DNA from 2 places in the Priestia sp. YIM B13552 genome. Region 1 is predicted to be linked to the other one. Evidence: riboswitches for the same ligand, from Rfam matches in the RefSeq annotation. Region 1 holds a riboswitch; the other holds the start of a gene.
What was found. Region 1 has a riboswitch for S-adenosylmethionine ahead of metK (methionine adenosyltransferase). Riboswitches for the same ligand answer to the same signal wherever they lie in the genome.
Positions count from the first base shown of each region.

Region 2: another riboswitch for S-adenosylmethionine. It lies ahead of mtnW (2,3-diketo-5-methylthiopentyl-1-phosphate enolase); the one in region 1 lies ahead of metK (methionine adenosyltransferase).

Region 1 is NZ_JBHZOU010000002.1:1,138,081-1,144,297, forward strand. It holds gene ACFX40_RS11880 (tetraprenyl-beta-curcumene synthase family protein) at 1-622, opposite strand, end outside; gene ACFX40_RS11885 (alpha/beta fold hydrolase) at 654-1,430, opposite strand; gene ACFX40_RS11890 (gamma carbonic anhydrase) at 1,538-2,065, shown strand; gene ACFX40_RS11895 (phosphatase PAP2 family protein) at 2,257-2,781, shown strand; gene ACFX40_RS11900 (glycosyltransferase family 4 protein) at 2,800-3,945, shown strand; gene metK (methionine adenosyltransferase) at 3,978-5,180, opposite strand; SAM riboswitch class I at 5,313-5,430, opposite strand; gene pckA (phosphoenolpyruvate carboxykinase (ATP)) at 5,805-6,217, shown strand, end outside.
Region 2 is NZ_JBHZOU010000001.1:512,721-518,937, forward strand. It holds gene ACFX40_RS02600 (sugar ABC transporter ATP-binding protein) at 1-867, opposite strand, end outside; gene ACFX40_RS02605 (sugar ABC transporter substrate-binding protein) at 884-1,960, opposite strand; gene ACFX40_RS02610 (1,2-dihydroxy-3-keto-5-methylthiopentene dioxygenase) at 2,083-2,598, opposite strand; gene ACFX40_RS02615 (methylthioribulose 1-phosphate dehydratase) at 2,614-3,252, opposite strand; gene ACFX40_RS02620 (2-hydroxy-3-keto-5-methylthiopentenyl-1-phosphate phosphatase) at 3,249-3,914, opposite strand; gene mtnW (2,3-diketo-5-methylthiopentyl-1-phosphate enolase) at 3,911-5,155, opposite strand; SAM riboswitch class I at 5,235-5,341, opposite strand; gene ACFX40_RS02630 (pyridoxal phosphate-dependent aminotransferase) at 5,472-6,217, opposite strand, start outside.

The DNA of each region.
Region 1 (6,217 bases):
CAGAGCACGCTGAAAATTCATACCACTCCATTTCAGGAACACTGTGCCGGTGAGCATCGAACCAATTCTCTAATCGTGGAACTCTTTCCTTGATTTCAACATGCTTATGTATTTGCAAATCACAATAATACTTAGCTAGTTCTAATAAATGTGAAGAGACTATATGGTAATTACAAGCTTTTCGCAAGGACTGCTGACAAGTCTGGACAAGTCCGGCTAAGTATCCTCCGTCGTCTTTATCCGCTCGAAAACGATAGTAATCTCCAAGAGGTGCATGAGGAGTCAACGCATCTGGCATCGATTCATGCAAGGCGGCAAAATCTTTAGGGTCTAGCGAATTGCTGCGGTCACATAAGTTATCTAAGTAATCGCTGATTGTTTGATAGGCAACAATAAATTTCACGCATTCAATCATGTTTTCTTTCGCTAAAATCGATAGGATACCGCCTCCTTCACAATGAAAAGTTTTTGTATCGATACTTGCCAATGCTTGAGTACGCAATTCTTTATTAGGAATCTCTTTTGCTCGTTCACGCCAATGATTAAGCTCATGATGAACGACAGGAAACACTTCTCGATAAATTTTTCTCATTAATGAAATAGGATGAGACGGAATCTTCATTTATTTTCACCTCAATTTCTTACCGCACTTATTAAATGTGAAGATCGACAAAACTTTTCGCATATGTAAAAACGTATTCTCTTTCAGGCTCATTAAAGATTTCGTGATACAGCTGAGACCATTCTTTGTAGATTTTTTCACTTAGCTCTATTTCATCAAACCACTGCCTAACAATCAGCTTTTCAATAATTTTATCTTCTCCTGCCTGCATCACAAGAAGCGGGACATCAGGCAAACGATCGATATCTTTAAAAGCTAAGTTGACAGCTTGGATCAATTCCCGGTACCATCTTACAGAAACTTTTGTAACATACAGTGAGTCATTTTCATCTTCATCTCGAACTTCTTGGTTTCTTGTTGCTTTTTCAACAGTGAGACCTAAATCGAAAAGTTTGTTCGGCATGACTTTATTTAACCCTTTAGATAGCATATCTAAATAAGCCGGTACTTGCTCTTTTAATCCTAAACAAGGAGAGGAAAGAATCGCACCCCATATAGGGAGGTTTTTTGTCTGGAGCGTACGAATAACCGCTAGTCCTCCCATACTGTGACCTAACAGGAAAATAGGCAAATCATATTTTTGCGCTTCACGTACCCATTCTTCCACTTCATACACATATTCATCAAAGGATAGGATATGTCCTCTTCTTCTTGTTGTTAAGCCTTGGCCAGGAAGGTCTCCCATAATTACGTGCATTCCAACCGAACGCCACATCTCAATCAGCCAGCGATAGCGTCCGTGATGCTCCGCTGCTCCATGGACCATGACAATAACGCCTTTTGGATTTACTGCTTCCCATTTATGCATTTGAGTTACTCCTTCTTCCTTTTTTTGTTTACCTGCTTAAAAAACCTTTGTACACTTACATTAGAAGATTTACTACTTTTTTTCAACTAATAAAGGGAGATGATTTGATGATTTATCCGTATAAAGAAAAAATGCCTACCATTGCACCCAGCTGCTTCATCGCAGACTATGTCACGATTACTGGAGATGTCACCATTGGTGAAGAAAGCAGCATTTGGTTTAACACTGTTATTAGGGGAGATGTTTCACCTACGATTATTGGTAAACGAGTAAATATACAAGATCAATCAACACTCCATCAAAGCCCAAATGCTCCTTTGCTTATTGAGGATGATGTAACAGTAGGACATCAAGTTATTTTACATAGCTCCATCATCCGCAAACGCGCGCTCATTGGCATGGGTTCTATTATTTTAGACGGTGCGGAAATTGGTGAAGGTGCTTTTATAGGTGCTGGAAGCTTAGTGTCTCCCGGTAAAAAAATACCGCCTAATACTCTCGCACTCGGCCGACCTGCTAAAGTGATCCGCACTCTTACAGAAGAGGATTTAAAAGATATGCAGCGCATTCGTACAGAATATGTAGAAAAAGGGCAGTATTATAAGTCTATTAAGAAATCTGATTCTTCATTATAAAGGAAACGTTCCCTCAGAAAGTCATACTGAGGGAATTTTTTTAGTATCTCCACAAACTCTCCAATCATGTTCTATTCTCTCCACAATTGTAAAGAAATTTCCATATTAATTTACATCGTTTTAGTACTGCCTCCACAATTAAAGATTAAACTGAATAATAAAGACGTATTTATTGAAAAGGGAGCGACTCTATGAAAGCCAAGTTAATTCAGTATGTATACGATGCCGAATGCCGATTATTCAAAAGCGTAAACCAACATTTTGATCGAAAGCACTTAAATAGATTTTTACGTTTACTCACTCACGCCGGCGGAGCCACGTTTACCATTGTGATAGCGTGCTTGCTGTTATTTCTGCATCCTTCATCCGTCGCTTACGCTTGTGCGTTTTCTCTAGCCGTTAGTCATATTCCTGTGGCCATTGCTAAAAAACTATATCCGAGAAAACGACCTTATATTCAATTAAAACATACAAAAGTATTAGAAAATCCATTAAAAGATCATTCATTTCCATCTGGGCATACAACAGCTATTTTTTCGTTGGTTACCCCTCTTATGATTGTTTATCCAGCCTTCGCTGCTGTTCTTTTGCCTCTTGCAGTAACGGTAGGGATTTCAAGAATTTATCTCGGTCTGCACTATCCGACGGATGTCATGGTAGGCCTGATACTGGGCATCTTTTCAGGTGCTGTTTCACTGAACATATTTTTAACTTAATTGATAGGAGGAGTACTAATGAGAATTGCTTTATTTACGGATACATTTGCTCCAGAAGTTAACGGAGCTGCTAAAACACTTTATCAATTTACTCAGTACGTCAAATCAAAGCAAATTCCCATCCAGGTATTTGCTCCTGAATTTGCTCATGATCAGTCATTTTCAACGTATGTTCACCGTTCGCCCAGCATGCCGTTTTTTCTTTATCCAAACAGCCGCTTTTCATTGCCAAACGTTCTAAAAATTAAAAAGCAGCTGCAGGAATTCAATCCTTCTATTATTCATTTGGCCACTCCTTTTACAATGGGGCTTTGCGGCTCCTATTACGGGAAAAGATTAGGTGTTCCTCTTGTCGGCTCTTATCATACCAATTTTGATGATTATTTATCTCACTATGAACTTGAAAAAATGCGTATACCACTGCAAAAATATATGAAATGGTTTTATAAACCTGTACAAAAAATATTCGCTCCCTCTGAAGTGACCAAACAGCAGCTAGAAGAACAAGGGTTTCACAACGTAGCTATTTGGTCGCGAGGAGTAAATCATAAATTATTTCATCCCCACTATGACCGCTTTGATATTCGTATTAAATATAATATTAAAAAGCCCTACATTTTAACGTATGTAGGAAGATTAGCTAAAGAAAAGAACGCTGATTTTTTAATAAAAATCGCACGATCTCTACCGGATCATATCCGGCATCAAATTCACTGGGTTATTGTAGGAGACGGCCCTTTAAAAGAACAAATGCAGCAGCAAGCATCTGAGCATATGACATTTACAGGCTTCCTTGAAGGTAAGCAACTTGCTCATATCTATTCATCATCTGATTTGTTTGTTTTTCCTTCAGAAACAGAAACCTTCGGAAATGTTGTACTGGAGTCTCTTGCTTCTGGAACTCCTGTAGTGGCAGCAAATGCAGGAGGAGTTAAACAGATGGTTCAGCACGGGCGAAACGGCTACCTTTGCAAACCTCACTCCTTAGAAGAATTCAGTTCGGCTATTACAGATTTACTCGATGATTTGCATCAGCGGCTTCACTTTGGCCATGCAGCGAGGCAATACGCTCTTACTCAATCATGGGACGCCATTTTTCAGCATTTGCTTTCAGAATATGAAGGTGTCGTAGAAAAATCTGCTGCAGGTATTCAATGGGCATAAAAAAAATCTCCGTTTTCACGGAGATTTTTTTATTATTTAGCTAAAGCTTGAGTTTTTAATGCTTCCGCTTTGTCTGTGAACTCCCAAGGAAGCTCCACATCCGTACGACCAAAGTGGCCGTAAGCTGCTGTTTGCTTATAAATTGGGCGACGTAAATCAAGCATTTTAATGATGCCTGCTGGACGTAGGTCAAAGTTTTTGCGTACTACGTCTACTAGTACTTCTTCAGAAACTTTTCCTGTACCGAATGTATCAATTGAAATAGATACTGGTTGTGCAACACCAATTGCATATGCTAGTTGTACTTCACATTTATCAGCAAGATCAGCTGCTACAATGTTTTTCGCAACATAACGAGCTGCATAAGCTGCTGAACGGTCTACTTTTGTTGCGTCCTTACCAGAGAATGCACCGCCGCCGTGACGAGCATATCCGCCGTAAGTATCAACGATAATTTTACGACCAGTTAAACCAGCATCTCCTTGAGGACCGCCGATTACGAAACGTCCTGTTGGGTTAATGAAATACTTTGTATTTTCATCAATTAACTCGTTTGGAACAACTGGATTAATAACATATTCTTTTAAGTTACGTTGAATTTGCTCTAACGTTACTTCTGGGTGATGCTGAGTTGAAATAACAATTGTATCGATGCGAACAGGTTTGTTGTTTTCATCATATTCAACTGTTACTTGTGTTTTACCATCCGGGCGAAGGTAAGGAAGAATTTCTTCTTTACGTACTTCTGTTAGACGGCGAGCAAGTTTATGAGCTAATGAAATTGGAAGAGGCATTAATTCTTTTGTTTCGTTACATGCATAACCAAACATTAACCCTTGGTCTCCAGCTCCGATTGCTTCGATTTCTTCATCTGACATTTGACCTTCACGTGCTTCTAACGCTTGGTCTACACCAGCAGCGATATCAGCTGACTGCTCGTCGATAGATGTTAATACTGCACAAGTTTCAGCATCAAAACCGTATTTTGCACGAGTATAGCCAATTCCTTTAATTGTTTCACGAACTGTTTTAGGAATATCCACGTAAGTAGAAGTTGTAATTTCACCACTTACTAAAACTAAACCAGTTGTTACGCTTGTTTCACAAGCAACACGAGCATTTGGATCCTTTGCTAGGATAGCATCAAGAATTGAGTCAGAAATTTGGTCACAAATTTTATCGGGATGTCCCTCTGTAACAGATTCTGACGTGAACAGACGACGTTGTGTTGACATCAGTTTTCCTCCTTATAAATACGATACATTGTGATACGGTACTCATTCCCTTATTTTCATTACACGTTAAAAAATATAAAAAAACCTTTCCTTGTATCGAGGAAAGGTATCAAATTCTACATAAGCCTTTCACTCTTATCGATCAAGGTTGTGCCCTTGCATCAGGTTAGCACCTTATCGTCTACACAAAAAAATGACGATGGTTGCTGGGTTTCATAGGGCCTGTCCCTCCACCAGCTCGGGATAAGAGAGTATCCGTTCAAGGACATATAATACATGAAAAAGCGCTTCACTGTCAACAACATTCAAATGGAAATCATCTCTTTATGTTTGAATCTGTTTTAATGTAACATACTCAAATTACGAAATAGTACATCTTATTAAGAATTATCACTAAGTTTGGTTAATAAGACAGATCAAAATGAGGCTTTCACTTAAAACAGCTTCACTTTTTTCGCTCCTAGCACATATACATGTGTCTAAAATAGGTATAACGTACATTTTTTTATAATACACAAACATTTTTAGTTAAATAGTATAGAATAATTAAATAAATGTGTTATACTAATTATAAATTTCAAACATTAATGAATAAATAATAGCTAAAAAAGGAAGGTAGTGCACATGAGTACTGTTGATATGTCTATCGAATTAAATGGTTTGCTTCAATTAAAAACAACAAAACACCAATTATCTGTTCCACAACTTGTTGAAAAAATTCTAGCTCGACGCGAAGGAACGCTGACTTCTACAGGTGCTGTGTCAGTCGAAACCGGAAAATATACAGGTCGCTCTCCTTTAGATAAATTTATTGTAAGCGATGCTGTGTCTTCAAAAACGGTTGAATGGGGACCTGTCAATCAGCCAATTTCTGCTCAGCGATTCGATGCGCTATACAAAAAAGTCTTAACTCACTTAAAGAAGCAGGATGAACTTTTTGTTTTTAATGGATATGCTGGAGCTGATAAAAAGTATCAGTTACCAATTCAAGTAGTTAATGAATTTGCATGGCACAACCTATTCGCTCAGCAGTTATT
Region 2 (6,217 bases), on a different contig from region 1:
CCCTGCAATACCGACTACTTCTCCTTCTTTTACATGAAAAGAGATATTAGAAAGGCGCCCTGGAAGAGATAATGCTTCTACATGTAACAGTTCGTTTCCAATTTCTACTGATTTTTTGACCCATTGTTTTACAGAAGACGTTCCTAACATGAGCGTAATCACGTCTTCAATCGATGTATGTGAAGTTTCTTTTGTAGCTACATAGCGTCCGTCTTTTAAAACGGTTAAACGGTCGCAAATATCAACCACTTCTTGAAGGCGATGTGAAATGTAAATAATGCCTACTCCGCTTTTCTTCAGCTCTCTCATCACAGAAAACAATTGTTTCGTCTCTTCCACACTAAGAGGTGCGGTTGGTTCATCCAAAATTAAATAATCAACATTCTGTACAATTGCACGTGCAATAAGCACCTGCTGTTTTTCTGATAGAGTTAGGTCAACGACATTTTTTTTAACGGATAGAGAAGAGCCAAGTAAAGAAAGAGCTTCTTCCGCTTTCTTATAAATAGATTTCCAGTTTACAAATGTCTTACTTTTATTAGAAGTCTGCACGTCTAACACAATGTTTTCAGCTACTGACAGCGAAGGAATCAGCGCTACATCTACTTCTTGATGTACAATGCCGATGCCGTGGCGCTTAGCTTCTTTAGGAGAAGAAATGGAGATTTCTTCTCCGTTTTTGAATATTTTCCCTTCGTACTCATCGTAAGCTCCGCACAATATTTTCATCAGCGTACTTTTACCGGCACCATTGGCTCCCAATAAAGCATGGATTTCCCCTTTTTGAACAGTAAAATCAACTTTGTTCAGCGCTTGAAAAGAACCAAAGTTTTTTGTAATGTTCTTCATTGAAAGCTCATTCGTCATATCTGTCCCTCCATTTCTATTCTTTATTGCCCCATTCTTTTACGTACTGACTAAGCTGATCCATATTAATCGTTTGATTAGGCAAGTCTGTTTGTTTGACTAAAACCGGATCAAATGAATAGTAGCGAGGAATCTCTTGACCGGAAATCTTTTTAAGAAGCAGATCAACTTGCTTTTCTCCTACTGAAGCTGGATTTACGGCAGCTGACGCTTTCCACGGACTGTTTTTTGCCTGCATCATTTGCAGATCTTCATCAGATAAGTCCACTCCGTACACTTTAATCTCGTCTCGTCCCGCTTCTTTAATCGCTCTTGTTACTCCTTTTGCAAATTCGTCCCAAGGTGCCCAAACGGCCGCGATGTCTCCTTTATTTGGATACTGCTTCAACACAGCTGCCATTTTATTTTGTGTGTCTAATGAGGTGTTGTCCGTTGCGCTTCCAAACGTAGCAATTTGTTTTACATCTGGGTAGCGATTCATCATAATTTTATAAATGCTGTCGCGCTTTTCCATCGGCGCAAAGCCTCCAACAAACGCATATACAATGTTTCCTTTTCCATTAATGTCCTGCATCATTTGTTTTAGACCCTGCAGCGCAAGCATATAATCGTCTTGGTCAATTGTTGTAACGCCTTCTACTTTTAATTCTACGTCTGTTGCAATAACGGGAATTCCTTTTGCAATCGCGCGTTTCACGCCAGGTTCAAGAGTTTCAGCCCGGCCGTGGTCAATCATAATACCGTCAACATTTTGGTTAATAGCCGTGTCTAAATAAGCAGCCATTTTGGATTGATCATTGTTTGAATCAGAAACGGATAGCTGTACCCCTGCTTTTTTAGCCGCTTTTGTCACACCTGTTATGTACTGAGCAGCGTGAGTGCCTGACGTAAATTCAGAAATAAGCGCAATTTTTGTATCTTTCGTAACCTTTTTTCCTTCTTGCTGTACAGGCTTAGCAGAAGCCGCTTGCTGCGCTGGAGCTGCCTGTGCTTTCTCGTTTAGACTTGGCTGTTCTTTCGTGCAGGCAGCCAGCGCAAAGACTAGAAGCACGAGCAAAGTAAGTGGCCACAGCATTTTTTTACTCTTTTTCATGGTGTTCCTCCCATTAAACTTATTATTCATATAAAAATAGTTAGTTTTATAATAGTCCAAAGAATACCCCGCTTTTAGATGTAAAAGCGGGGTGATGATGACCTATGCTTTACAAGTAATTGTTATGCGTAAATAGGTACCCATCCTTCAGTTGTCACGAAAATTCGGACAGCGACTACTTTACGATCTTCCATTAGTGTAAAGTAATGAAGAATATTTTCTGGTACTGAAATTAAATCGCCCGGCTCTAATTCAACATCAAAAAATTCGCCGTCTTTTCCTTGGATAACAAAGATTCCATGACCGCTTACAATAAAGCGAACTTCGTCATCTGTGTGAATATGCTTGCGCTGAAAGTTTTTTAACAATTCATCAATATTTGGTGTAGATTCCGATAACGAGATAACATCTTGAGCTTTATAACCGCGGCGTTCAGAAATATCTTTAATATCCTCACCAAAAGCGTTTAAAATTTCTGTTTTTTCTTCATCAGTTAAATCATATTTTTCACGAAGATTTTCTGGAAGTTTTGTAATGTCCCAGTTTTCATAAATAACTTCATTGTTTGCCAGAAAAGCTGATACTTCCTCTTGAGTTTCAATTCTTTTATTGTTTACATGTAAGCGAATGTGCGCCATTGTTGTTTCCTCCTTTTATAAATGCACCTTTGGCTTAATGCCTTTAAGTGACAGTAATTTGACGTGGTAGCTAAATAGAAATTCATAGGCTTCTAGCGCTTTTTTTGTTTCAAATGCATTTTTCCCCCATACCGTAATCCCGTGGTTACGAATCAAAATCGCGCCTTGATCGCCTTTTATATGATGAGAAAACTCTTCTGCTAGTGTCGGAATATCTGCGTAATTCGGAATAATCGGAACAGTAATTTCCGCATCTTCTTCCCAAATACCTAGCGCCTTAATAATTTCTTGACCTTTGAATGAAATAACGCCTTCATCTCCGTACAGTTCAGAGATCACGTTATTGTCGATTGTATGTACATGAAGGCTGCACCCAGCATTCGTTAAATTGTAAATCTTAACGTGCAGAAGCGTTTCAGCAGAAGGCTTTAAATGCGTGTCTTCTGCAGGCTTTCCGTATTGATCAACTAATAAAAAATCTTCATTTGTACGTTTTCGTTTATCTTTTCCACTTGCTGATACAAAGAAAGTTGTTGGATTTTGGTCCACTTTAATTGCTAAGTTTCCGCTTGTACCGAAGAACCAATCGCGCTCTGCCAGCTCATCTTTTATATCCGCAAGCTCATGCAACCTTTGCTGAGCCATGATACTCATGCTTTCACCTCTTCTGTTAATTCTTGTAAATGATGAATTACATCATAAAAAGTAGAAAAAGGACGATACAGTAGAGATAGCTCTTCACATTTTTCAATTAAAAAGTCACGTGCAATGACCGTATCAGCTAATTTGGCAGCCTGCAAATCCGTAATGGAATCGCCAATAACAACCGTATGATCTCTTTCATCTGCAAGATGGCGAATAATCGTTGGCTTACAGCAGCCGCAGTCATTTGTACACTGTTTATCACATGTATGAGGCCACGTAATGGAAATATGCTCACCGGAAAAATCAGATCCGTTGCAGTAGAGCATTTCCTCTGCAACTCGATTTCCCAAAAGTGGTTTTACAAAAAAGTCAATTCCTCCGCTTACAATATAAAGCGGAATATGGTGCTCTTTTGTATAGGCAATAAAATCATCAAATCCATCTCGAATAGCAGACGTCTCTAAAATATAAGAAATAATATCTTCTTTTAATTCCACGGGGAGCAAGGCAAACATTTGCCCTACTCCTTCTTGAATGGAGACGCGCTGTGCCAACACGTCGTCTTTAATACTTTCCCACTCCGGAGGAGCAAATTGTTTCATAATAGCAATAATGTTATCGCTATTTGTAATTGTTCCATCAAAGTCACAAAAGATTTTTAACGATGTCATGCTTTCACCTCTACTGTTCCCCATAGTTGCAAAGCTTTTTGCAACTCTTTTGATTCTTCAGCTTTTTCGGCTAATGTTTGATGAGAGAGTACTGCATCTATCGCCGCACGGAATGCTTTTCCTCCTCCGATAGCTCCCTCTGGATGACCGTGAACTCCGCCTCCTGCATTAATAATGCTGTCGATTCCAAAGTCCTTCACAAGCTGCGGTACCATTCCAGGATGAATTCCTGCTGAAGGAACCGGGAAAGACTGCTTATATTTGTGTACAGGACGCGTTAATTCGTAGGCAATGCCTGTCGTATCTTCAAGAGAAAGCGCTACGCTTCCGTATGGTGATGGAAACAGAGAGAAATCCGCTCCGGCTAAACGCAATAGCTTTCCAAGCAGTAATGAATTTGAAAAACCGTAAAACTCTGATGGCGTAAGCGCTCCGCTAACAGCTGGGTGTGCCATAATCGGCAAGTTAATTTCATCGTCTTCTCGAAGTGCCTGCAGTACGTCTAACCCGTAAGCAAATACATTGAATAAAAGAGCATCGGCTCCTAGCTCAGCTGCTTTTCTCGCTTTTTCTTTTAATTCAAACGTTCGACCCGTTAAATTAACAGCATACAGCGTGCGGTGTCCCGTTTTTTCGTATACTTCATTCAGTACTTTTTTCCCTTCTGTAACGCGAGCTTCAAAAGGTGTTCGTTCACTATCAAACAAAATCTCGTCGTCTTTAACCAAATCCACTCCGCCAAGCGCTTGCTCACGCAGCTGAGTTGTTAAGTACGTCATATCTCTTCCAATCACGCCTTTAAAAATACTCATCACAAGCGGACGGTCATAAACGCCTAGTTTCTCTCGGATACCTTCTATTCCAAAGCGCGGGCCTGGGAATTGAGCTAATAATTCATCAGGAAAATCCAAGTCTAATAATTTCACTTTTCCATCAAGTGATAGTTTTCCGAAAACCGTAACTAGAATAGCCGGTAAATCTCTTGAAAAGTTAGCAGTTGGATAAGCAATTTTGACAATTGCCTGCTTAATTTCTCCGCCTAAATATCCGTTTACACGTTCGCAATCTTGAAGCTCAGTTACGGACACGACGCGCCCTTTATGCTTTTGAAGCTGCTGTTGATCTAAAAGCGGCAGATCTGTCCATGAGCCGACGGTTAGTCCTAAAGCAATTCCTTCCGCTTTTTTATGAAAATTTCCTTTATTATCATGTAGTAAGTAGCTTGCAACGATTTCACTCATTATGCTAAAAACTCCCTTGCTGTTTAATATCGTTAATAAAAAAACCTCTTCTGTGATTAAGAAGAGGCTTTCGTTGCTCTTCTTATCTCTCAGCTGCTGCTGCAAGAATTAGCACCGTGCTTAACATGCGTTAAGTCGGTTGCCGGGCTTCATCGGGCTAGTCCCTCCACCTACTCTTAATAAGAAAGTTGCTATTTATTTAAATTAAATTCATAGATTATATACTAAAAAAAAAATACCGCTAGGATTTATCGGTTATTAATCTCGTTAACTTCTTACATATTAAGCCAACTCAAAAAGGATTGTCAATGCGTTTTTAAAATAAATTTAATTTTTTTATTCGAGATACAGCTTCTCTCATACGCTCTTCATCCGTCAGCAGTCCTACGCGCACATAGCCTTCACCATATGTTCCAAAGCCTACTCCAGGCGCCACTACAACGTGAGCTTTTTCGAGAAGTAAATCTGAAAACTGTTCAGAAGTATATCCTTCAGGAACTTTTAGCCATGCAAAAAAGGAGCCCGCTGGAGATGTAACATCCCAACCAATTTCTCGAAGCCCTTGAATAAAGGTATTGCGTCTAGATTCATAGCGCTTAACTAAATCATTCACACATTGTTGAGATTCTAACAGAGCTGCGGCTGCTGCCTCTTGAACCGCCCCAAAGAGACTGACATACATATGATCTTGAAGAAGATTAATAGCTTCTACAACACTTTCATTTCCTACAGCAAATCCAACTCGCCATCCCGCCATGTTATACGTTTTAGAAAGAGTATAAATTTCAATTCCCGTCTTTTTTGCACCAGGAGTCTGTAAAAAACTGATTGGCTTTTTGCCATCAAATCCAATTGCTCCGTAGGCAAAGTCGTGTACCACACAAATATCGTGCTTGGCAGCAAACGCCACGGTGTCTTCAAAAAATTCTGCCGTTGCCACTGCACCAGTAGGATTATTCGGATAGTTTAAAAACATGAGCTTTGCCTGTTCTTTAGCACGTTCACTTATCTCTTCGTATACGGGTAGAAAATGATTTTCAGCCGTGAGCGGCATCACTTCCA